One region of the Paenibacillus sonchi genome, then DNA from elsewhere that is predicted to be linked to it. Evidence: riboswitches for the same ligand, from Rfam matches in the RefSeq annotation. Region 1 holds a riboswitch; the other holds the start of a gene.

What was found. Region 1 has a riboswitch for S-adenosylmethionine ahead of JI735_RS03255 (methionine ABC transporter ATP-binding protein). Riboswitches for the same ligand answer to the same signal wherever they lie in the genome.
Region 2: it holds a riboswitch for S-adenosylmethionine, as region 1 does, so the genes downstream of both, metA (homoserine O-acetyltransferase MetA) here and JI735_RS03255 (methionine ABC transporter ATP-binding protein) in region 1, are expected to answer to the same signal.

The regions. Positions count from the first base shown of each region.
Region 1 covers NZ_CP068595.1:712,695-723,915, forward strand. The annotation lists gene mqnE (aminofutalosine synthase MqnE) at 50-1,156, shown strand; gene JI735_RS03220 (NAD(P)/FAD-dependent oxidoreductase) at 1,227-2,288, shown strand; gene JI735_RS03225 (YuzB family protein) at 2,304-2,558, opposite strand; gene JI735_RS03230 (NifU family protein) at 2,641-2,889, shown strand; gene JI735_RS03235 (hypothetical protein) at 2,972-3,814, opposite strand; gene JI735_RS36795 (RNA polymerase sigma factor) at 3,807-4,040, opposite strand; gene JI735_RS03240 (sigma-70 family RNA polymerase sigma factor) at 3,944-4,387, opposite strand; gene JI735_RS03245 (MetQ/NlpA family ABC transporter substrate-binding protein) at 4,608-5,486, opposite strand; gene JI735_RS03250 (methionine ABC transporter permease) at 5,545-6,213, opposite strand; gene JI735_RS03255 (methionine ABC transporter ATP-binding protein) at 6,213-7,229, opposite strand; SAM riboswitch class I at 7,328-7,470, opposite strand; gene JI735_RS03260 (Cthe_2314 family HEPN domain-containing protein) at 7,560-8,306, opposite strand; gene JI735_RS03265 (UbiD family decarboxylase) at 8,319-10,088, opposite strand; gene JI735_RS03270 (COX15/CtaA family protein) at 10,142-11,068, opposite strand; gene JI735_RS03275 (thioredoxin family protein) at 11,189-11,221, opposite strand, start outside.
Region 2 covers NZ_CP068595.1:4,258,727-4,269,947, reverse strand. The annotation lists gene JI735_RS18790 (hypothetical protein) at 133-315, shown strand; gene JI735_RS18785 (S-layer homology domain-containing protein) at 417-944, opposite strand; gene JI735_RS18780 (bifunctional 2',3'-cyclic-nucleotide 2'-phosphodiesterase/3'-nucleotidase) at 968-4,801, opposite strand; gene mqnC (cyclic dehypoxanthinyl futalosine synthase) at 5,085-6,221, opposite strand; gene JI735_RS18770 (aminotransferase class I/II-fold pyridoxal phosphate-dependent enzyme) at 6,408-7,607, opposite strand; gene metA (homoserine O-acetyltransferase MetA) at 7,647-8,576, opposite strand; SAM riboswitch class I at 8,664-8,803, opposite strand; gene corA (magnesium/cobalt transporter CorA) at 9,229-10,164, shown strand; gene JI735_RS18755 (1-phosphofructokinase family hexose kinase) at 10,235-11,179, opposite strand.

The sequences.
Region 1 (11,221 bases):
ATGATTCTGCGATGCGCTTGCTTCGCCAAAACCTTCAGGAGGAAATTATATGTCTACTCTTATAACACCCCAGACCGATGCCAGAATGGCGAACATTATCGACAAGGTTCGCGGCGGAGAAAGATTAAATTTGGAAGATGGCGTTTATTTATATGGAAGCAACGATTTGCTAACCATCGGCCAGTTGGCGAATGAGGTGAATCAGCGGAAGAACGGCAACAAGGTATATTTTATCGAAAATATGAGCCTATATTTCACCAATGTCTGCGAAGCACACTGCGCATTCTGCAATTTCCGCAAAGATGACGGTGAAGAAGGCGCCTATACCCTTTCCGGTCAGGAAATGGTGCAATATGTCGAACAGCATATCCATCCCGGAGTGCGCGAGTTCCATATTGTCGGCGGCCATAATGATAAGGTGCCCTTTCAATATTATGTTGATTCGCTCAAAGCCTTGAACGAAGCGTTCCCTCAGGTGACTTTGAAGGCGTACACAGCGGCAGAGATTGATTTCTTCACACGGATCAGCGGACTGAGCATCCGCGAGGTGCTTGAGGAGCTGCGTGCTGCCGGACTTCAGTCTCTTACTGGCGGCGGTGCAGAAATTCTGTCCGACCAATACCGGAAAAAAATGCGTGTCAACAAAGCCAATGTAGAGGAATATCTGGAGGTCCACCGGACCGCACACCAGCTCGGGATGAAGACTCATACCACGATGCTGTACGGCTCGATTGAATCGCATGAGGACCGCGTGCGCCATATGCTGCAGATCCGCGACCTGCAGGATGAAACGAACGGTTTCATGGTGTTCATCCCATTGTCTATGCAGCCCAAGAACAAGAATGCCGGCATTATGCGCCGCAACTCGGCTTATGAGGATCTCAAAACGATTGCGATCAGCCGTTTAATGCTGGATAATTTCGACCATATTAAGGCCTACTTCATTAATATCGGGCCACAGCTTACCCAAGTCGCACTCAGCTTCGGCGCCTCGGATGTGCACGGTACGATTCTGAAGGAACGCATCAGCCATGCGGCCGGAGCCTTGACTCCAGAGGGGCTGACCCGTGAAGAGCTGATCTGGCTGGTAAAAGGTGCCGGAAAGATTCCGGTAGAGCGGGACACGTTCTATAACGAAATTAAGGTATACGAATAACTGCAAGCCGGAGTTCATCCGGCAGCTGCTGCAATGACCATAACTGAGCCCTATTCGAAAGGACGATGTCATGAGAACATTACTCGTCTTGGGCGGCGGCTACGGCGGCCTTGCCCTCATTCAAGAATTACTCGACAACCATCTGCCCCGCGATGTGGAAATTGTTTTAGTTGACCGGATGCCTTACCAGGGAATCAAGACAGAATACTACGCACTGGCTGCGGGCACCGTCACCGATTATCATTTGCGCATCCAGTTCCCGGTGCACCCGCGTCTTACTGTACGTTACGGCGAGGTAGGCTCCATAGATCTGGAGAGCCGGATGATCTTTTTGAAGACGGGAGAGCCCATGTCTTACGACATATTGGCCATTGCTCTCGGCTGTACGGATAATTATCATAATATTCCAGGTGCAGAAGAGCATACCTGCAGCATTCAGAGCTTCTCCAGTACACGCGAGACTTACCGGCGCCTGAATGATGTGAGGCCTTACGGAACTGTCAATATTGTAGGCGGAGGACTTAGCGGAGTGGAGATTGCTGCAGAGCTGCGGGAAAGCCGGCCCGATCTAAACATCTCTATTCTGGATCGTGGTGAACGTGTACTGTCCTCTTTTCCGGCAAAGCTGTCGCAGTATGTGGAGGAGTGGTTCAGTGAGCACCATGTGGAGACATTGGGTCATATCTCCGTATCCCATGTCGAAAAGGATGCCATCTTCAATGGCACCCAGGCTATTCCCGGTGATGTGACCGTATGGACCGCCGGCATCCAGCCGGTGGAGGTCGTGCAGCAGCTTGAGCTGCCGAAAGACCGGGGCGGACGAATTATTGTAGAGCCTTATTACAATGTGGCGGATTATCCGGAGGTCTATGTGATCGGCGACTGTGCCAGCCTTCCCTTCGCGCCAAGCGCGCAGGCGGCCGGAGCGCAGGGTGAACAGGTGGCGCAGATCATGCAGGCCCTATGGCGCGATGAAACGCCGAAGCTGCACAAGATCAAGCTGAAGGGCACCCTTGGCTCTTTGGGCAAAAATGCCGGTTTTGGCTTGATGGGCCGCCGCTCTGTCATGGGGCGGGTTCCCCGTTTGCTGAAAAGCGGTGTGCTCTGGATGTCCAAACGGCATTTTGGCTAAAATATGAGCCTGGGACTAATCGATCTCAAGATTGTCCCAGGCTTCTTGTTCTTTTATTGCAGCCTCTATGGCCGCTTCAAGCTCTTCCGGTGTTTCCGCTTCAATGATCTCACCGTCAAGCATGGCGAACGGCTGCAGATAGCATTGTCCGCAATTGTTCAGACAGCCATACTCAATGACATCGTATTCGGGATTGAGTTCCAGCTTGCGCTTGAGCGGTTCTGTGCCGTGTCCGATATTGCTGGCACAAAATTCAATAAGTGGTCTCATGATGTTCTCCTTATTCTGTGTGAACCATTTTATTTTTTAACTTTTTGTACTATAATAAGCATACGAAAGGAGTGATTGAGAAATGAGTGAGAATCTGCAAAGCACCACCATGTATGATGAAGTACTGGAAGTGCTCGATAAACTTCGTCCGTTCCTGCAGCGCGATGGCGGCGACGTCGAACTGATCGATGTAGAAGACGGCATTGTTAAGCTGAAGCTTATGGGTGCCTGCGGCAGCTGCCCAAGCTCCACGATCACGCTCAAAGCCGGGATCGAACGCGCCCTCCTTGAAGAAGTAGAAGGCGTAGAAGAAGTTATTCAAGTATTCTAATCCCGTTGTATAACAATCCCGGCCTCGGATGAAGAAGGCCGGGATTTTTTTTATTATAGTGGATTTCGCATTCGGGATCAACCTAGTGTGCCGGTGCGGGAGCAGCCACGCTGCTTGTGTCCGAGCTCTCCACTTTTTTCTTCGCTTTATCGATCTCTTCTTGCTTGAGAGGGGGACCGACGGTAAAGCTGTCAATGATGGTACCGAGCACAGCAGAGTCGAAGTCCTTTTGGGAGTACAATTCAACTGTAAACCCCTTCTGCTCCCAGATTACTATCCCATTCGCATGGTATACTTTGGTACCGTTAATAATTTCGGTTGTGACCGCACCGGCGGTGCTGATTCCGTTATCGCCACCTTTTGAAATCAGGAAATTGACCGTCTCTTCACCTTTTGCGTAATTGACTCCAATCATGCTGTCTCCTTGAATAGTGCAACTCACGAACTTATAATCCAGAAGGCTGGCTGGCGCCGGAAAGTTAATGTCCAGCACTGCACGGGCTTCCTGCACGGTCAGGTCAGGAGGTGTCGGCAATTCAATCACACCGGATTCATTACCAGCAGTTTCGGAGGTTGTGCTGTCTGCCGGGGAAGCCGGAACTTCCTCATCATATTGTGTGATTTTCATATTGCCCACCTGGAATTGCGCTACAATGGATTTGAACATTTCCTGGGCGTAGGAAGTAGCCGAGAATGCGCCTCCCAGGGTGACCACAGAACATGCAACGACTATACCCGTTCTCCATTTGCTCTTTTTCATAAATACCCCATCCTTTTTTAGGTTCTGGGCTGCAATTGACCCTGTCTCCATTTTGTGGATTAAGCGGTGATGAATTTTTTCCCTCGAGGCGGAATTGTCCAAATCCATATGCTCAAGCAGCTCGCTAAGCTTCCTTAAATGTTCCGCGTCCTGTGTTTTACTCATATTTGAACCCTCCTGCCTCCAAGGCTTTATGCAGTTTTTTCAAGCTTCTGTACACTACAACGCCAATATTGGATTCACTTACGCCCAGCAGAGCCGCTATTTCTGTATTCTTCAGTCCCGCGCCGTACTTCATCGCGATGATATTGCGTTCCTTGTCGCGCAGCTTCGCCAGGGCCTTGAATAATTCCCGGTGATTGTCATCCCGGATGACCAGTTCCTCGGGGATGGCTTGGGGAGTACGAAATCCAGCAGTGTGTCCAGCGAGAAGTGGCTGCCTTTCTTTTGCCTGCGGAAATAATCCGTCACCGCATTTCTTACAATCGCAAACAGCCATACCTCAAACCCTGATTTTTCCGCTGAGAAGGTTTCATATTTGGAAATGACGGTTTCGAATACCTGGCTGCAGATATCTTCCGCGGCAAAATGATTGTTGATCCGGTAGCAGATATATTTGTAAACGCGTTTCTGGTACAAATTATAGAGCCGGGTGAACGCCTCTGTGGACAAAGCTTCCTCCCGGGCACTGGCAGTTGTCTCACGATATGTTCCAGTCTTCACGCTTGCAATTTCCAACTCTCTCCCTCCTCTCCTGTTCGGCTTCATAAGCAGCAGATGTTCAACAAATTGCGCAATTTGTTTGTTACCAATCTTACCTAAGTTAATACGCAGAAGCGCCCAATGCATTAACAACATAAATCTGAATCTGCAAAAAGACCAGAAGTGCTCCGCAGCCTTCATGGCTATCGGATACCTCTGGTCTTTAATTTATCGATGTTCAGCTCAAGAAATTAAATTAGAATGCCGGAATGATCGAGCCTTGGTATTCTTTTTCAATAAAGGCTTTGGCTTCCGGGGAAGTCAGAGCTGCAGCCAGCTTCTGAATGGCATCGGAGTCCTTGTTGTCAGGACGCGCTACCAGCAGATTGGCGTAAGGAGAATCGGTTCCTTCGATGAACAGAGCGTCCTTGGTTGGAACCAGCTTCGCTTCCAGGGCATAGTTGGTGTTGATCAGAGCAAGATCTACTTCATCCAGCTGGCGGGGCAGCATAGCGGCTTCAAGCTCTACAATTTTGAGATTCTTCGGATTCTCCGTGATATCGGCTGTAGTTGAGGTAATATTCGTATCGTCCTTCAGCTTAATCAGGCCATTTTTGGCCAGGAGGATCAGCGCGCGGCCGCCGTTGGTGGCATCGTTCGGAATCGCTACTTTTGCACCGTCAGCCAGCTCGCCGATCGATTTAATTTTTTTGGAGTAAGCACCGAAAGGTTCTACGTGAACCGCTGTTACGGATACGAGGTCCGTGCCGTTTTGCTTATTCTGATCATCCAGATAAGGCTTGTGCTGGAAGAAGTTCGCATCCAGTTCATTCTCGGCCAGCTGCGTATTCGGCAGAATGTAGTCGGTAAATTCCTTGATTTCCAGCTTGATGCCCTGTTTCTCCAGAAGCGGAGCAATGGCCTTCAGAATTTCTGCATGCGGTTTTGGCGATGCGCCAACCACCAGGGTTACCGGTTCTGCAGCAGGTTCAGTTGCGGGTTCTGCGGAAGCATCCGCAGCCGGAGCGTTCGTAGCCGCAGAATTTGCAGCATTATTAGTTTTATTGTTGTTGCCGCAAGCTGCCAGCACCAATACCAAGGTCAAACTGAAGAATGTGAGCAATACTTTTTTCATTTGTAAATCCCCTCCATCTCATTATTTTTGTATGAATAAGGCTCTATAGGAAACTGCCTTATTTCCGGGTAAAATGTTGTACCAGCCGGTCGCCGGCCATTTGCAGCAGCTGCACCAGAATAACCATCAGTGCCACGGAGGTAATCATAACTTCCTTCTCGTAACGGTAATAGCCGTAACGGATAGCCAGGTCCCCCAGGCCCCCGCCGCCGATCATTCCAGACATCGCTGTGTAAGAGACCAAGGTAACAATCGTAATCGTCACTCCGGCCAGCAGGCCCGGACGGGCCTCGGGCAGAAGCACACGCCAAACGATTTGGCCTGTGGAGGCTCCCATTCCCTGCGCCGCTTCGATCACACCCCGGTCAACCTCGCGCAGTGCCGTCTCCACCAGTCTGGCAAAAAACGGAGCCGCGCCGATCACCAGCGCCGGAATCGTCCCCAATACGCCAATTGAAGTCCCCATAATGGACTTGCTTAGAGGAATCAAGGCGACCATCAGGATGATAAAAGGCACAGACCGCAGAATATTTACAACAAATGATAATACCGAGTAAATCGACCTGATTAAGACGTGATTTGATCTGCCCCATAAATATAACACAATTCCGAGTGGTAAACCAAGAATAATTGTGAAAATTCCGGAATAAGCCAACATTCGGAGGGTAGCTATACCCGCATCGAGCATTTCTTCCCAGTTAATCTCGTTAAAGTTCAAGCCGCCCATCAGGCAAACACCTCCACATCAAGACCTTGTGCCGCCAGTTCGGCAAGGGTCGCCTCGACGGCTTGCGCGCTTCCTTCAAAGCGAACAAGCAATTGGCCGTAAGGCACTTCTTTGATCGTTGAAATCGTCCCCTGGAGGATGGCAAAGTCTACACCTGTTCCACGAACCACATGGGATAGGGTAGATTCATATGTCTTTTGTCCAAGAAAAGTGATTTTGACGGATTTGCTGTACTTATCATGCACTGCCTCCAGTGCAACACGGAGCGGCCCTTCATGCTGGTTCTCACTGCGGATGAAATCCTTCGTCACTTCATGTTGGGGCTTCAGGAATACATCTGCCACTTCCCCCTGCTCCACAATTCCCCCGCCATGGATCACCGCTACCCGGTCGCAAATGCTCTGAATCACATGCATTTCGTGGGTAATGAGCACAATGGTCAGATGAAACTTCCGGTTAATGTCCAGCAGCAGCCGGAGAATGGAGTCGGTTGTCTGCGGGTCCAGCGCCGAGGTGGCTTCATCGCAGAGCAGCACATCGGGGTCGCTGGCCAGCGCCCGCGCTACACCGACACGCTGCTTTTGACCGCCGGAGAGCTGCGCCGGATATTTGCGGCTGTGCTCTTCCAGTCCTACAAGCGCGAGCAGTTCCAGCACCTTGCGTTCAATCTGCGCCTTCGGCGTACCAGCCAGGCGGAGCGGAAAAGCAATGTTGTCGTATACCGTCGCAGAAGACAGCAGATTAAAATGCTGAAAGATCATGCCGATCTTGCGCCGCTGTTCCTGCAGCTGTCCCTGGCTCAGTGAGGTTAATTCCACTCCATCCACCCAAACTTCGCCTTCCGTAGGGCGTTCCAGCAGATTGATGCAGCGGATCAGTGTGCTTTTGCCGGCGCCGGAGTGGCCGATCACCCCAAAAATCTCACCCTTTTTAATCGACAGGTTAAGACCCGAAAGCGCCATTGCAGCTTTGCTGCCTTTTCCATATACCTTGGTCAAACCTTTCAGCTCTATCAAACTAGTAATCCTCCCCCAAGTAACCCTTATAAAAACTAAAAAACCTCCTACGATCGATTGCAGATCGCAAGAGGCCCCGTGATTGTATTAACCCTGCCTTCTCATCTGCCAACGACCGTAACCTGCACGGCATTGTAGGAATTAGCACCATGACATTTGTACAGAATACCATGTGACGCATTCCATACAAATCGGTTGCCGGGCTTCATCGGGCCTATCCCTCCGCCGCTCTCGATAAGAGTTGATTATGAAGTTAGCTGCCGAAGCATGTAAGATGCTAATGCAAGCTCAAGTATAGTAATTTTCAGGTTTTTTGTCAAAGGGAACTTTTTACTGAGAATGATGGGCTCTCTTAAGGTTTGCCGCGATTTTGCCCTTGTGCCACTGCTCATTGCTGTACCTGAAGGAAGCTGCCAAGGATTTGCAGACCATTTCCAGGCTCTGCTTCAGATCCTCCAGATGACTGTCCAGATCCTCCAGATGAATTTTGTCATGGAGACCCTGATGCCGCTGCCACAGATCATCCTGCATTTCGGCGTTCATGTAATGAATCTCGGCATTGCGGCGTTTGCGCAGATTTTCGAGCGGTTCACGGTAGGCGTTTTTGATCGTCTCCAGTTCCCCGGCGAGGGCTGTATGCTTCTCATGCAGCTGAAACTGGCGCAGTACAGTGAAATAGGAGAAATGGACTTTGACTTTGCTGGTATTCAGGTCATACAGACTGTTAAGAACCGTACCCAGCTTGTCCAGCAGTGAGAATACACGGATGAAGCCATTTTTATAAAAATAAACATAACGCGCATATTCCCCCTGCTCCTTAGGAGACATATCATCCATATAACCCGCTACAACGGATTTGCGGAAAAAAGCAGCCGCGAACCAGCTTTGCTCCAGCTCGTCCAAGGAAGAGATCAGCCCGCGCGTCCAGATTTCCAGCTTGCGGGATTCATGATCCGGGTCTTCATGGGTGTTCATCTCCCTGCGCAGCATGGATGCCGCCTTCGCCATATTGTCCATGGCTTCAGCCAGCACACCACTGTTCTCGCGGGGCGGTTCTCCGAGTAATATCCGCAGCATCCTGCATCCTCCTCAGTGTGGGAAATAGCTGTTCCAGTTGCGGTCGACCCGCTGGACAATATCCTCGCGCGGAACCAGTTCCTCGGGGTAATCCCGCTTCATCCGGGCATCGATCACAAGGGGCAGCTTATAGCCGATATGATGGCTTTTGATCTCGTATTCGGCGTAGATATCACTGGCCGGATCGAACCTCGTGAACACCGTCCACAGGAATGAAGTTTGCGTGCGCACCGTATCCGGGGCATTATCCACTACAAACACCAGCGGCCAGGCTGTTTCCTGTGCACGCAGAGCTGCGATTAGCCGGGAAGGAAGCTCAGGATCTTCTTCATAGGATGCACCGGAAACAGCCAAACATCCCCGGCAGTAAGGAATTGCCTCATTAATACCCGGGAGAAGACCTTCCGTGTAAGCAGAAGGCAGCTCACGCACCGGATTTCCCACGCCCAGCATGATGGCCTTGCTGCCATGGTTCATCGCATTGGGCGAATGGTCCTGCTCGTCCGGGGCGGCATTTCCGTACACCAGGAAATCCGAGGCGGGATTGAAGCGCTCCAGCACACTTTCCAGCAGCTTAGGGAACTCTGCCAGCTCCACGGGTTCATTGGTCAGCAGCAGAAATTTGGTCAGTGACAGCTGGCCTTCCCCCAGGATGCGGTAGGCTGACACCACCGCTTCTCTGGGATAACTCTCCCTTACTACGGCAGACACCAGTGAGTGAGGGCCGCATTCGGCGTATTCCCACAACGCTTTGACGGAAGGCATCAAAAGCGGGTATACGGGGGCCAGCAGCCGCTGTATGTATTCCCTGAGATAATAATCCTCCTGGCGCGGCTTGCCGATGATCGTTGCCGGGTAGATAGCATCCTTGCGGTGCCAGATACGCTGCACATGCATCACAGGGAAATGGCGGGGTGTGGAATAAAATCCATAGTGATCCCCGAACGGTCCTTCCATCCGCCGCTCATGGGGGGCAATCAGTCCCCGGATGGCAAATTCCGCTTCAGCGGGAATCCGGTGCCCGCCCATCGGGTCCTTGACCATCTGCAGCTTGCCGCCCAGCACAAGCGATGCCAGCAGCAGCTCCGGCAGACGTTCCTGCACAGGAGCTGCTGCAGCGGCTATCAGTGCCGGAGGCCCGCCGAGAAAAACGGACACGGGCAGCGGCTCGCCGAGCTGCTCCGCCTCCCGGTGATGAAAGCCGCCTCCCTTATGCTTCTGCCAATAGACCCCCGCTTTGCTGTCATCATATATCTGAACACGGTATATTCCAAGATTATGGTTCTGCGGATGAGTGATGCTCTCGGTATAGACCAGCGGCAAGGTCAGAGAAGGTCCCCCTTCCTCCTGCCAGCCGGTGATGCGCGGCAGTTCCTTCAGCGGCTCGGTGCTGCGGCAGACCCCAAGCACAGGCGCTTCTCCCTGCGGCACATTCCGGGTCCCGACCTTAAGCAGGTCCAGCAGCAGCCGTTTCTCCTTCCAGAGCCCGGATGCTGTTGGCGGCAGCACTGTTTCCATGGCGCCCATGAGGGTCTTCACCAGCTGCTCGGGGCGGGTCCCGAAGGCCTGGTTGGCCCGGCGCACCGTTCCGAACAGATTCGTCGCTACCGGAAACGGCGTGTCTTTTACATTTGTGAAGAGCAGAGCCGGCCCCTCCTCCCGTACCACACGCCGATGAATCTCCGCAAGCTCCAAATAAGGGTCCACCGGAGCATCAATTACGGCAAGATCCTTATCCTTGCGGAGCTGTTCAATCCATTGACGCAAATTACCATATCCCAATCTCGTTCCTCCTCAAACAGGGCACTATCCCACAAAAGTTTGATGAGCGCAGACTATTTATTCGCTCTTTCCAGCTGCCATACGCGCACACTCATATAACACAGAACACCGAAAAGCCCGGCGATCAGGAGAATATGCGCCAGTGCGGCAAATATGTACAGCCTTTCGTTATATAGGGTATGAACAACAGCCGCACCGCTGAGTACTTGAAGCAGACACAGCACAACTGCTGCAATGCCAAGGGCTCTCAGCTCAGGCTGCGCTTTATGTTTCCAGAAGGCCAGATGTCCAAGGCACGCAACCAGGAGAAACAGCAGCGCCGCCGCAACCCTGTGCGTAAAAACAATGGTTACTCCGCCTGACAGCTCAGGGAACCACTCCCCGTTACAGAGCGGCCACCCGGAGCAGCCTCCCTGGGAGTCTGTATGGCTGACATACGCCCCAATATAAACCACTATATAAGAATATAACGCAGCCGCCCACGTTAAGTTGCGGAAGCCCCTGCTGACCCGCCGGCCCGCCACAGGAGGATCATCCCCCCATGCATGTCTGCGTTTCGTCCCCAGGGCAAGCATCAGCGAACTGGCGAAAGCGATCAGCGAAAAGCCCATATGCAGCGCCATCACCGCAGCCGACTGTGGCCGGATCACCGCAAGTGCCCCCATCCCTCCCTGTACTACCACAAATAAAAGCGTCAGCAGGGCGAACACCTGCAGATCTCTCCGCTCACGGGCATAACGCCAAAAGGCAAACATTGAAGCAAGGGACAGCAGACCGGCAAGACCGCTAAACAGACGATGGGTGTACTCAATGAGGGAGCCTATCGTATAGGCAGGAACAAGCTTTCCGTGACACAGCGGCCATTCATTGCCGCACTCCAGCCCGGAACCTGTTTTGGTGACCACGGCTCCGCCGAGCAGAGCCATAAACATAATTAGACAAGTGATGTAGCTGAGCCATTTCAATTGATTCATCGTCAATGAGATCACCCGCAATTTTATAGGAATGAATGGGAAATAGTGCTTGGTTGAAAGCCTTTGCAGCGCCCGGTTTAGAAAAACACCGCTTCTGCTCGGGTAGGGCAAAGCGGTGCAATGTGATTACTTGTGTATGGTCAGATAAACTTCGAGCGC
Region 2 (11,221 bases), 3.5 Mb from region 1:
ATATAATTATGATATCACTTTTGGATATGAATGTAAACATAAAAATCACTGCACTTTAACCGTTCTTCTTTTATAATACGAATCTATCAAGGCCATAATCTAAACTATTAATTGAAGAAGGAAGTGGAACACATGAGTGTTAAGGAACAAGTACTGGATATTATCAAAGCATCAGAAACACCGCTCAGCGCAGGCGAGGTTGAAAAGCTGTCCGGTCTGGAACGCAAAGCCATCGACAAGGCATTCACCGAGCTGAAAAAAGAAAATGCGATTGTTTCCCCGATCCGCTGCAAGTGGGAAGCTGCCGTCAAATAACGCACTCTACTCCTGCCTGAACATCAAAAGAGCTCCGCTGCCATCTAAAATCGATGGGCGGAGCTCTTTTTTGAATGACTAAGTCATGCCAGATTCAAAGCTTAGGAAGCTTTCTTCTCCAGCATACGGTAAATGATGACCGCTGCCTGTGCACGGGTAGCATCGTTCTTCGGCGCAAATTTCTTTCCATCTACTCCGTTGACAATGCCAAGCTGTGTAAGCTGGGCTACAGCCTCTTGAGCATAGGATGCGATCTTCGCCTTGTCGCCAAAGTCGGCAAGTGCAGATGCTGTGTCGATGGACTGCAATTGATCCTTAAGCGCAGCCGCGATCATAAGCGCCATTTCTTCACGGGTCACTTCTCGGCCCGGCTCGAACTTGCCGTTGCCGGAGCCTTTCACAATACCGGCGTTAACAGCAGCAGCAATCGCATCGGTATACCATACCCCTTGCTTCACATCGCTGAATTTGGTGCTTGCTCCTGAAGGAGTAAGGTCCAGTGCACGAACAAGCATCGTTACAAATTCTGCGCGTGTTACTGTTTTGTTCGGTGCAAAGTTTTTGCCGTCTATTCCTTTAATAATCCCCTTGGCCGCCAAAGCGTTGATGGCCTCCTGAGCCCAAGCCACTTTGCCCAAATCTCCAAAAGTGATTACAGGCGTTGGTGTAGGAGCCGGAGTTGCAGTTGCGGCCGGTGCAGGCGTTGCCGTTGCAGCCGGTGCAGGCGTAGCCGTAGGTTTTGGCGTTGCAGTTGGGGCAGTACCCCTCCGCCTCCGCCGCCTTGACCCGGAGCAGGTGTTGAAGCCGTCAGATTATTCGTAATCCGGCCTTCAATCGCGGCTGTAATCGGGCCGCCCTTAAACGTATTCTTAACGTAATCATAGAAGACATCCAGGTCAATCGGACCTGCCAGGGATTCACTGGCTTTGGTCAGTACACTATAGTTGTCGCCGCCCGCAGCCATGAAGTTATTGACCACTGCCGTGTAGCTTTGTGTCATGCTGATCGGCGTTCCGTCGGTTTTGGTCAGGCTGGCAATCCGGTCAGCCACCGGCAGGTACATATTTGCGGTATATTTCAGACCGGAGATCTGAAGGGTTTTGGTGTCAGCCGTTCCGTCAGCTTTGGTTCCCCATTGCTGCTGAAGCAGGGTCTTGATCTGCTCACCGGTCAGCGTCAGCTTCACCAGCGTGTTGCCGAATGGCTGGACTTTCGCCAGGTCGCCAAAAGCTACATTACCTTTCGGAAGATCGGCGCGGATGCCGCCCGGATTCATGAAGGCGAAATCTGCGCTGTTGCCTTTGCCATCTTTAAAATCAGCCTGGCGCATAGCGTCGGCAATCAGGTTGCCGAGAGGAGCTTCGTTATTGTAAGCATCCGTACGGGTAACCGAACCGTCTGTGGTGCCGACTGGTAGAGTTAACTCCGGATGAAGATTAAGGTACTTGTTCACCAAGGCCACCGTTTCAGCGTCCGGTTCCACTCCTTTTTGGAAGGTTGAGGTTACAGTAGCGGATTTGGCTTTGACATCCTTGGTTTCCGAGTCGATCACCAGTGTGATGTCTTCAAATGCTGTGCCGTAGGAATAAGCCTGAACAATCAGCTTACCGTTCACTACACCATTGGCAAGCGCATGATTGTCGCCGGCCACGATGACATCAACCGGTGAATCGGCGGGAAGAGCCTTGGCCAAATCCGCGGCTTCGCCCGTAGTCACATCCCCTTTGGTGGTTGCCGGGTCATGGGCAAGGACAATAATCGTTTCAACGCCTTGCTTCTGAAGCTCTGCAGCATATTTGCCAATCGCCGCAACCTCTTCCTCAGCGCTCAGGAATTTCACTCCGGCTGTACCGGCCGGAGATACCTTGCTTGGCGTTGCTTTGGTAACGACGCCGATAAATCCGATTTTAACGCCGCCCACTTCTTTGATGGTATAAGGTTGGATAATTGGTTTTCCGGTATCTTTGTCAACTGCATTGGCATTAATATAATCAAAATTTACAGGTGCATGGGTAATGGTGGTCTTAACAGGATCTACACCTCCATAAATTTGTGCTTTCAGCGCTGCGACGCCCTGGTCAAACTCATGGTTGCCCAAAGTTCCGACATCGAACTTCATCAGGTTCATCCATTCCAGCGTCGGTTTGTCGCGCTCCATTGAGGACACCGGAGCTGAAGCTCCTACAGAGTCTCCATTGTGGACAAGCAGCGAGTTCGCATATTGCGCGCGTGCCGTTTTCAGGTAAGTTGCCAGAATCGCAGCTGTACCCACAGCCTTATCGCCTACAAAAGACGTAGTATCCAATTGGCCGTGGAAGTCATTGATTCCAAGAATATGAACCTTAACATCACCGCTCAGATCGAGGTTGTAAATTTCAAACCCTTTATCGTTCTGTGTGCCGGTATCCGTAATTTTATCATCCTTGCGCAATACATTCTTAGCCTTCGGAGAAGAGGTGAAGGTTACTTTGACATCCCCTTTGATCGGCGCAATGGACCAGTTGTTGTCGGCAGGCTGATTCACAGTACCTGCTTCCTTGATATAATCCATCAGAATCTGACGGTTTTCTTCCAGCGTATCAATGATCAGTTTGCCGTCTTTGATAGGGAAGTTACCGCCGCCGCTCGCACGGTAGTTATTGGTAACCACGATGAATTTCTGATTCATATCTAGCGGTTTGCCGTCATAAGTAATGGAAGTTATCCGGCTGGAAGAACCGTCATTAATCGTTCCATCCGTTTTGTATTTTGCATTTTTGGTCACATCAATCTTATATTTAATTCCGTCAATAACGTCGAAATTATATACGGCGAACTTGGAGTTGAGCAGCTCCTGCGGCGTAGTAACTGCCGGATCGATGCGGTTGAATGCCCCCGCACTCATCTCTACCCATTCTTTTACCGTAGCGCCGCTGACCTCGACCGCTTTCAGCGTATTATCGTAGAGGTACAAGTCACTTGCACTGCGAATGGTCAATGGTCCTGCTTCGATTTCCGTATACTCTTCCGGACCGTTGCGTCCGGCCTTGAAGGGTGCTCCTACACTAAGAATGGCCTTCCCCTTGTACTGGGCCAAAGAGGGATCTGTATTAATCAGATTCTCGACATAACGCTTCTGGGCATAGGTTACGATCTGAACGGTCGGATCATCCTGCACCAGAGCAAAAAAGCTGTTCATAGGTACGGTTGTTGTGCCGAGCGTTTCATTGACGTACTTCATTGTGGCCTGATGATTGGCAGCAACAGCCGCGTCTACCTCAGGGTCCGGTTCCACATTGGAAATATTCACTTTGTTCTCGGTTCTGTAAATCGAACGTGTCGAGGAAGTGGAAGCGGATTTGTCCACCTTCCAATGCCCGCTCTTAGCCGGGTCCGGACTAATGGCAAGGTCGATCAGGCCCAAATACCCGCCGCCATAACCGGCTTGAACTGCGGGAACGCCATTAATTTGGCCTTTGGCATTGTCAATGCCGGGCAGCTCGTTGCCAGCGGCATCCTTGAATGATGCATCCAGTGCTTTCACATCCGCCGCAGGGAATACCTTATGGGTATGGGAGAACGTAATGGCATCAATGCCTGCAACCTTGCTGAGCGCATTAATGTCATTTTCAGAGAAGTCTCCTTCCACAGCGGACCCGTCAAAACCGGTATGCGCCATAGCTACGATAACATCGGCACCTTCAGCCTTCATTTGCGGAACAAATTTGCTGGCTGTCGCAGCAATGTCTTTAGTGATGACCTTGCCTTCCAGGTTGGCTTTGTCCCAGTCCATGATCTGCGGTGTCACCAAGCCAAGAAGACCGACCTTGATGGTCTGCTCTACTCCGTTGCTGTCTTTGACCTTTTTATCCAAAATCTTGTATGGCGTAAAATAGTTCTCATCATTCTCAGGATTGTTATCCTTGTCATCCACATACACGTTTGCATTCAAATAAGGGAACTTCGGAAAATTATTAGAATGGCTGTAAGTAGCATAGGTTGCAGATGTTACGCTCTCCAGATAATTCAGACCATAGTTAAATTCATGATTGCCAAGCGTTGCCGCATCATAGCCCATAATATTCATAGCCGCAATCATCGGATGAATCTGGTTCAGCTTGCCCTCCGGATCAGCCTGCTTCGACATGTATGTGCCAAGCGGTGTGCCTTGAATCAAATCGCCGTTATCGAGTAGAAGATTGTATGTTCCTTTCGGCTCTGCCTTAGCTTGTTTTACCAAAGTCGCCGTCCGGTCCAGCCCCACTGTTAACGATGCATTGTCCTTAAAATAATCCCAGCCCATCACATTCGTGTGAACATCCGTGGTGCTCATCAAACGCAGATTAATTGTCCCTGGAGTTCCCGGATCAACCGTTTCAGCGCCTGCGGCTTCTGCCTTGCCTGCTCCCAAAACCGGAACTGCAAAAACTCCGCCCAGCACTTGTGCTGCCAGAACGGTGGTCGCCAATATCGAAGCTATCGGCTTGTTCCAACTTCTTTCTCCCATAAGTCAGATATCCTCCCCATATGTTTCGTATTCCTACTTATGCTGACCGCAAGATTGTATCATACCCAAAATTATGAATCTAGCAAAATGCATTAACTCTAAGTAATAGTTGTGTAAAATATCACATTTCAACCGTTAATTTTGGGTAAAATGCCTATAAAAATTTACATAACACAAAAAAAAGTCTATCTTTGTAAATTCCCATAGAGGAATTCCACAAGGATAGACTCCGCAAAAAAATCTCACACATAAAGTGATGAATCTTTTGAATTTTATTAAATAATTAGTTCTGCATTACAAAATCATTGTCAATCTTCGCATCTGCATCGTCGAACACCCGCAGGATATCGTAACGCGTGTTGCGCTGCGCAGGGATTTTGCCTGCTTCACGAATGATCTGGGTGATCGACTCGATGTTGACCTTATGGGTTGCACCCGCTGAGGATACTACATTCTCTTCAATCATGGTGCTGCCAAAATCATTGCAGCCATACTGCAGGGACAGCTTGCCGACCTCCGGCCCCATCGTAACCCATGAGGACTGGAAGTTTTTGATGTTGTCCAGCACCAGACGGCTGATAGCCACGGTCTTAAGGTATTCTTCCGGGGTCTGTCTGTCCAGCTTCAGATTGGTATTATCGGGCTGGAAGGTCCAGGAGATAAACGCCAGGAACCCTTCGGAGTCATATTTGTTCGCGATGCACTCATCCTGAGCCTCACGTACCCGCAGCAGATGAAGCGCCCGCTCCTCCATGCTCTCGCCAAGGCCGATAACCATGGTCGCCGTAGTGTTCATGCCGATCTTGTGCGCGGTCTGCATGACATCCATCCATTCCCGCCAGGAGCCTTTGAGACGGCTGATTTTGCGGCGGGTCCGGTCATCCAGAATTTCTGCACCGCCCCCGGGAAGGGAATCCAGACCTGCAGCGTGAATCTCGCGGACCACCTGCTCCAGCGGCAAACCGGATACTTCGACCATTTTCATAATCTCCGCAGGGGAGAAGGAATGCATGGTGATCTCCGGGAAACGCTGCTTAATTCCACGCAGTAAATCCGTATAATAGCTAAATGGCAGATTGGGGTTGGTTCCGCCTTGCATGAGAATTTCTGTACCATTCACATCGATGGTTTCCTGGATTTTCTGAAAAATCGTCTCGTCGGGCAGCACATATCCTTCCTCAGAGCCCGGTCTGCGGTAAAATGCACAGAAACGGCAGTACACATCACATACATTCGTATAGTTGATATTGCGGCCAATAACGAATGTAGCCAGCGGGTCGGGGTGCCAGCGTTTCATGATAATGTCAGCGGCAGCGCCCATTTTTTCAATTTCGTTGCTTTCGAACAACCGGACCGTATCCTCCAGCCCGAGCCGTTCGCCCTTCAGCGTTTTGTCCAGAATCAGATCTATCGCGCTCATCGTTCGCAGCCTCCTTTTTTACGCCTATACTATAAAATGGATGAATTAAATTTGTACAACATTTGAATAAGCTCGTTCCTCCATCGTATCACAATCCGGACGCCTTGAGAAACCTTTGCTGAGACCCCGATATATCTTTGTTGTCAAAAAACAGCGGCACCCGTGTGGGCGCCGCGGTTAAGCTTATTATTCTGCTGAAGATGCTGTGCCGGCAGATGCCTCTTCCAGCTCGGTCCGGGCTGCTTCCAGCGCCTGTCCGAGATCGGCAATCAAATCATCCGCATGCTCAATCCCGACGGAGAAGCGCAGTAGGCGGTCATCCACACCGACAGCGTCGCGGATCTCCACCGGGATATCTGCATGGGTCTGCACCGCCGGATAGGTCATCAGCGACTCCACTCCGCCGAGGCTTTCGGCGAAGGCAATCAGGCGGATATGGCGCAGCAGCGGCTCGACATATCTGGCATCTTTTACCTTAAAGGAGAAGATTCCGGTGTTGCCCGAGGATTGGTGTTTCTGGATGTCATACCCCGGATGGTCAGGAAGCCCCGGATGGAAGACCTCAGCGATTGCCGGATGCTCCAGCAGATAGCGGGCCAGCGCCAGCGCATTGCTCTCATGCCGTTCCATGCGCAGTGCGAGTGTCTTCATGCCCTTCATCAGCTGGTAGCTGTCATTCGGCGCAAGCACTGCGCCCAGGGAATTGTGCAGAATGGCCATTTCCGCAGACAGCTCGGTGCCTTTGGTTACGATCAGTCCGGCAAGCACATCGTTATGCCCTCCCAAGTATTTGGTCGCGCTATGGACGATGATATCCGCCCCCAGCTCCAGCGGCCGCTGGAAAAAAGGCGTCAGCAGCGTATTGTCCACAATGGTAAGCAGTCCATGGCGGCGGGACCACGTACATACAGCTTCTATATCCGTAATCATCATCAGCGGATTGGTAGGCGTTTCGATAAAAACAGCTTTGGTATTCGGACGCCGTGAAGCCTCCAGGCCGTCCAGATCGTTCGTATCCACATAAGAGGCGCTTATGCCGTATTTGGAGAGAATCCGTTCAAGCAGACGGTAGGTCCCGCCGTACAGGTCCAGCGAAACCACTAAATGATCCCCTTGTCCAAATAAGGCAAACACGGTTGTCAGCGCAGCCATCCCGGAGCTGCAGGCAAAGGCAGCATCCCCGGACTCAAGCTCTGCCACAGCTTCTTCCAGCACCGAGCGGGTAGGATTCTTCGTACGGATGTAATCAAACCCCGTGCTCTGCCCAAGTCTGGGATGACGGAATGCCGTCGCATTGTAAATCGGATAATTAATTGCCCCCGTAGCCGGGTCCTCCTGTGAACCTATCTGCGCCAATCTGCTCTCAATCCTCAGTTTTTCATCCATTGCTGCTGCCTCCTAAGTGTGGTGTTCTCTTCTATATATTTAGAATACTAAATAATCCGCCTGGTCTATATCGTAAGGAGTCTCCTGGTATACATAGTAATTGAGCCAATTAGAGAATAATAAGTTGGCATGGGCACGCCAGACTGCCGGCGGTGTGCGCAGCGGATCATCCTGAGGATAGTAATGCTTCGGAATCGCAATATCCATTCCTTTGGCGATATCCCGGTCATATTCCCACTTTAACGAAAACGGATCATATTCGGAATGCCCGGTCACAAAAATCTGCTTGCCGTCAAGCGTCGAAACCAGATACACCCCGGCTTCTTCCGATTCGGCCAGAATCTGCAGTTCGGGATTGGCCAGGATATCTTCACGCGAGACATCCGTGTGCCGGGAATGCGGGACATGGAACACCTCGTCAAAGCCGCGCAGGAGCTTTACATTATTCTGACTCACGGTATGCGGGAACACGCCGAAGCATTTCTCGTCCAGATTCACCTTGTGCACGCCAAAGTGATGATAGAGCCCTGCCTGTGCCGCCCAACAGATATGCATGGTCGAGGTCACGTTATGCTTGCTCCATTCGAAGATCACTTTCAATTCTTCCCAATAATTCACGTCTTCAAATTCCAGCTGCTCCACCGGAGCCCCGGTGATGATCAGTCCGTCAAAGCGGCGGTCGCTGATCTCGTCAAAGGTTTTGTAAAAACTCTTCAAATGCTCCGCCGAAGTGTTCTTCGAGGTATGGGAGCTTGGGTGCAGCAGCACAACATCCACCTGAAGCGGTGAATTCCCGACCAGACGCAGCAGCTGCGTTTCTGTCGTTTCCTTCGTAGGCATTAAGTTCAGGATCGCGATGCGCAGCGGGCGGATGTCCTGGTGGAAGGCCTGGCTTTCATCCATTACAAAAATATTTTCTCCGGACAATACTTCTTTGGCCGGCAGGCTGTCGGGAATTTTTATCGGCATATCTAGTTTCCACTCCTTCGTTGATGACAATGTAAAAATGACCTTTCTCATGTGAGAAAGGTCATATATCTGCAGTCATATGCGCCTCTCTCATCTGCCAGAGAACTTGTGCCGGGCAGCCGGACAGGCTTCCCAATACAAAGTTTCCGCAAGAATTAGCACCGTGCGTTCACACGCCGGTTGCCGGGTTTCATCGGGCTAGTCCCTCCACCTGCTCTTGATAAGATTTCGCTGTATTCAATTGAGAAAAAGTCACATAACGTTAAATGCTTTTCTTAAAATTTACTTTAAATCATGAACCTCCTTTTCGTCAAGTCCATACAATGCTATTGGTCCGAAAAGCGACAAGAATTTAGCTTGAAAGACCCATAACCGGGGGTTATACTAGACAAGGGTTTCACAGCCCCTATCTGACGAAAAGAAGAGGTGAGAGAAGAATGGAAGGCGACCCGAGTTCGCAGTTAAGCGTCCAGAAAGAACAACCACACAGGATTAACATCAGCTTGCCGGCGGCGGGAGCATTTCTTCTTCATGCTCTCGAACCGTCATTTGGCCTTATACATTGACTGTACCACCGGCCAAGCTGATTTTTCCCTGTGCCTTAATTTAGCACAGGCCCTGGAGAAGACCAGGGTCAAGAGGAGTGGATCAGATGAAAATCCGGATGGTAAACGCAGGGGTTTTTACACCTGTAGATGACATTGAAGAAACATTGAATGCCCCTGCTGAGGGATTTTATTGGATTGATGCGGATGTTGAGGATCTGGAGCTGCTTCAGCCTTTATACAATCTGCATGATTTGGCTGTGGAGGACTGCCTCAGCGAAGAGGATCAGCGCCCGAAGCTGGAAATTTACGAAAGCCATTATTTTATTGTAGTCAACAGCATCCGTTTTGATGATGAAGAGATTTTTCTCCGTGCACTCAACGTGTTTCTGGGCAGACATTTCATTATCACCGTAACCAAGCAAAAAATTCACGAGCTGCGCGTGCTGAAGCCCATTCTGTGGGAGCAGGAGGTCAGCGAGCCTGACCGTTTCCTGTATCTGCTCATCGACCTTGTCGTAGACAATTATTTCTCCGTCGGCGACCGGATTGAAGCCCGGATTGAGAAGCTGGAAGAGGATATTCTGATGCATACCAAGAAATCGCATCTGAGCGAAATCATTGGTCTGCGCAGTGAAATTCTCTGGCTGAAGAAAATGCTGGGGCCACAGAAGGAAGTTATCAACACGCTTAACAAAAAGGACCTCCGCCTGATCGATGATCAGCTGCAGAAGTATTTCAGCGATATTTATGAAAATGCGGTCAAGATCTCTGAAACGTTTGAAACGTACCGCGATCTCATGGGGAACTTACGTGAAGCCTATCAATCCAGTATCGCCAACCGTGCCAATGAGATCATGAGAGTGTTCACCGCGATCACCACAATATTCATGCCGCTTACCGTGATTACCGGTATTTACGGGATGAACTTTGATAACATTCCCGAGACCCATTCCCAATACGGCTATTATGGAGTTATTGCTGTCATGGTAACGCTCGGCTGCGGCATGCTGGTTGTTTTCCGCAAAAAGGATTGGTTATGACCATAAATGGACGAATAAGCAGGACGAAGGCTTCTCTGCCCCCGGGCAAGGAAACCTTCGTCTTTTTGGTTTATTTCAGGGATTCTGCATCCGCTGCTTCAATCTGCAAAAACAACCGTTCTGCATCCTCGCGCTTGCACAGCTGACGCTCCGGATTCATCACCGCCGCCGCTCCGGAGGCGATTCCGAATTGAACGGCCCGGCGCAGCGGCCAGCCCCGTTCCAGACTGTAGACCAGCCCGCCCACCAGACTGTCCCCTGCCCCTACTACACTCAGCACGGGAACTTCGGGGGCCTTGAGATGCTCGCAGCCCTCTCTGGTAATCAGCAATGCCCCCTCGCCGCCAAGGGATACCACCACCACTTCGGTCCGCCCTTGCTCGATCAGCTCCAACGCAGCCGCCCGGACCTCTGCATCCCCTGTAATAGAATGTCTGGTCAGTTCCTCAAGCTCGCGCGCATTCGGTTTGAGCAGGTATACGCCTGCATCAGCCGCCTTTTGCAGCGCTTCTCCCGAGGTATCGACAATCACCCGCGCCTGCCAAGGCTTCACGGCTTCAATTACACGCCCGTAGAAATCCGCCGGACACCCTGGAGGCAGACTGCCGCTGGCCACAATGTAGGTTGGCTTCCCTTCCAGGGATTTCAGCTGCTCCAGGCACTGCTGCCAATCGCCCTCAATAAAGTGCGGGCCGGGCATATCGAACCGGAATTGCTGGCCCGTGGATTCTTCCACAACAATCAGATTTTCCCGTGTCTGCCCTGAAATCGGGATCTCCTGGTGCCCGACACCCTCCTGCTCCAGCATCTCATGCAGCAGCTTCCCGTGCAGTCCTCCCGATGCATACAGGGCCAAGGACTCCCCGCCCAATCTGTGGATCGCCCGGGACACATTGACCCCGCCTCCCCCCGGCTTATAGGATGCCTCCCGGCAGCGCAGCTTATGGTCGGGAACAACCTTGTCAATACCTGTGCTGGCGTCTACGCTGGGGTTAACCGTTAATGTTACGATCATAGGTTTATCTCCTTTATATGCGGAATACCTGTATATTACTCC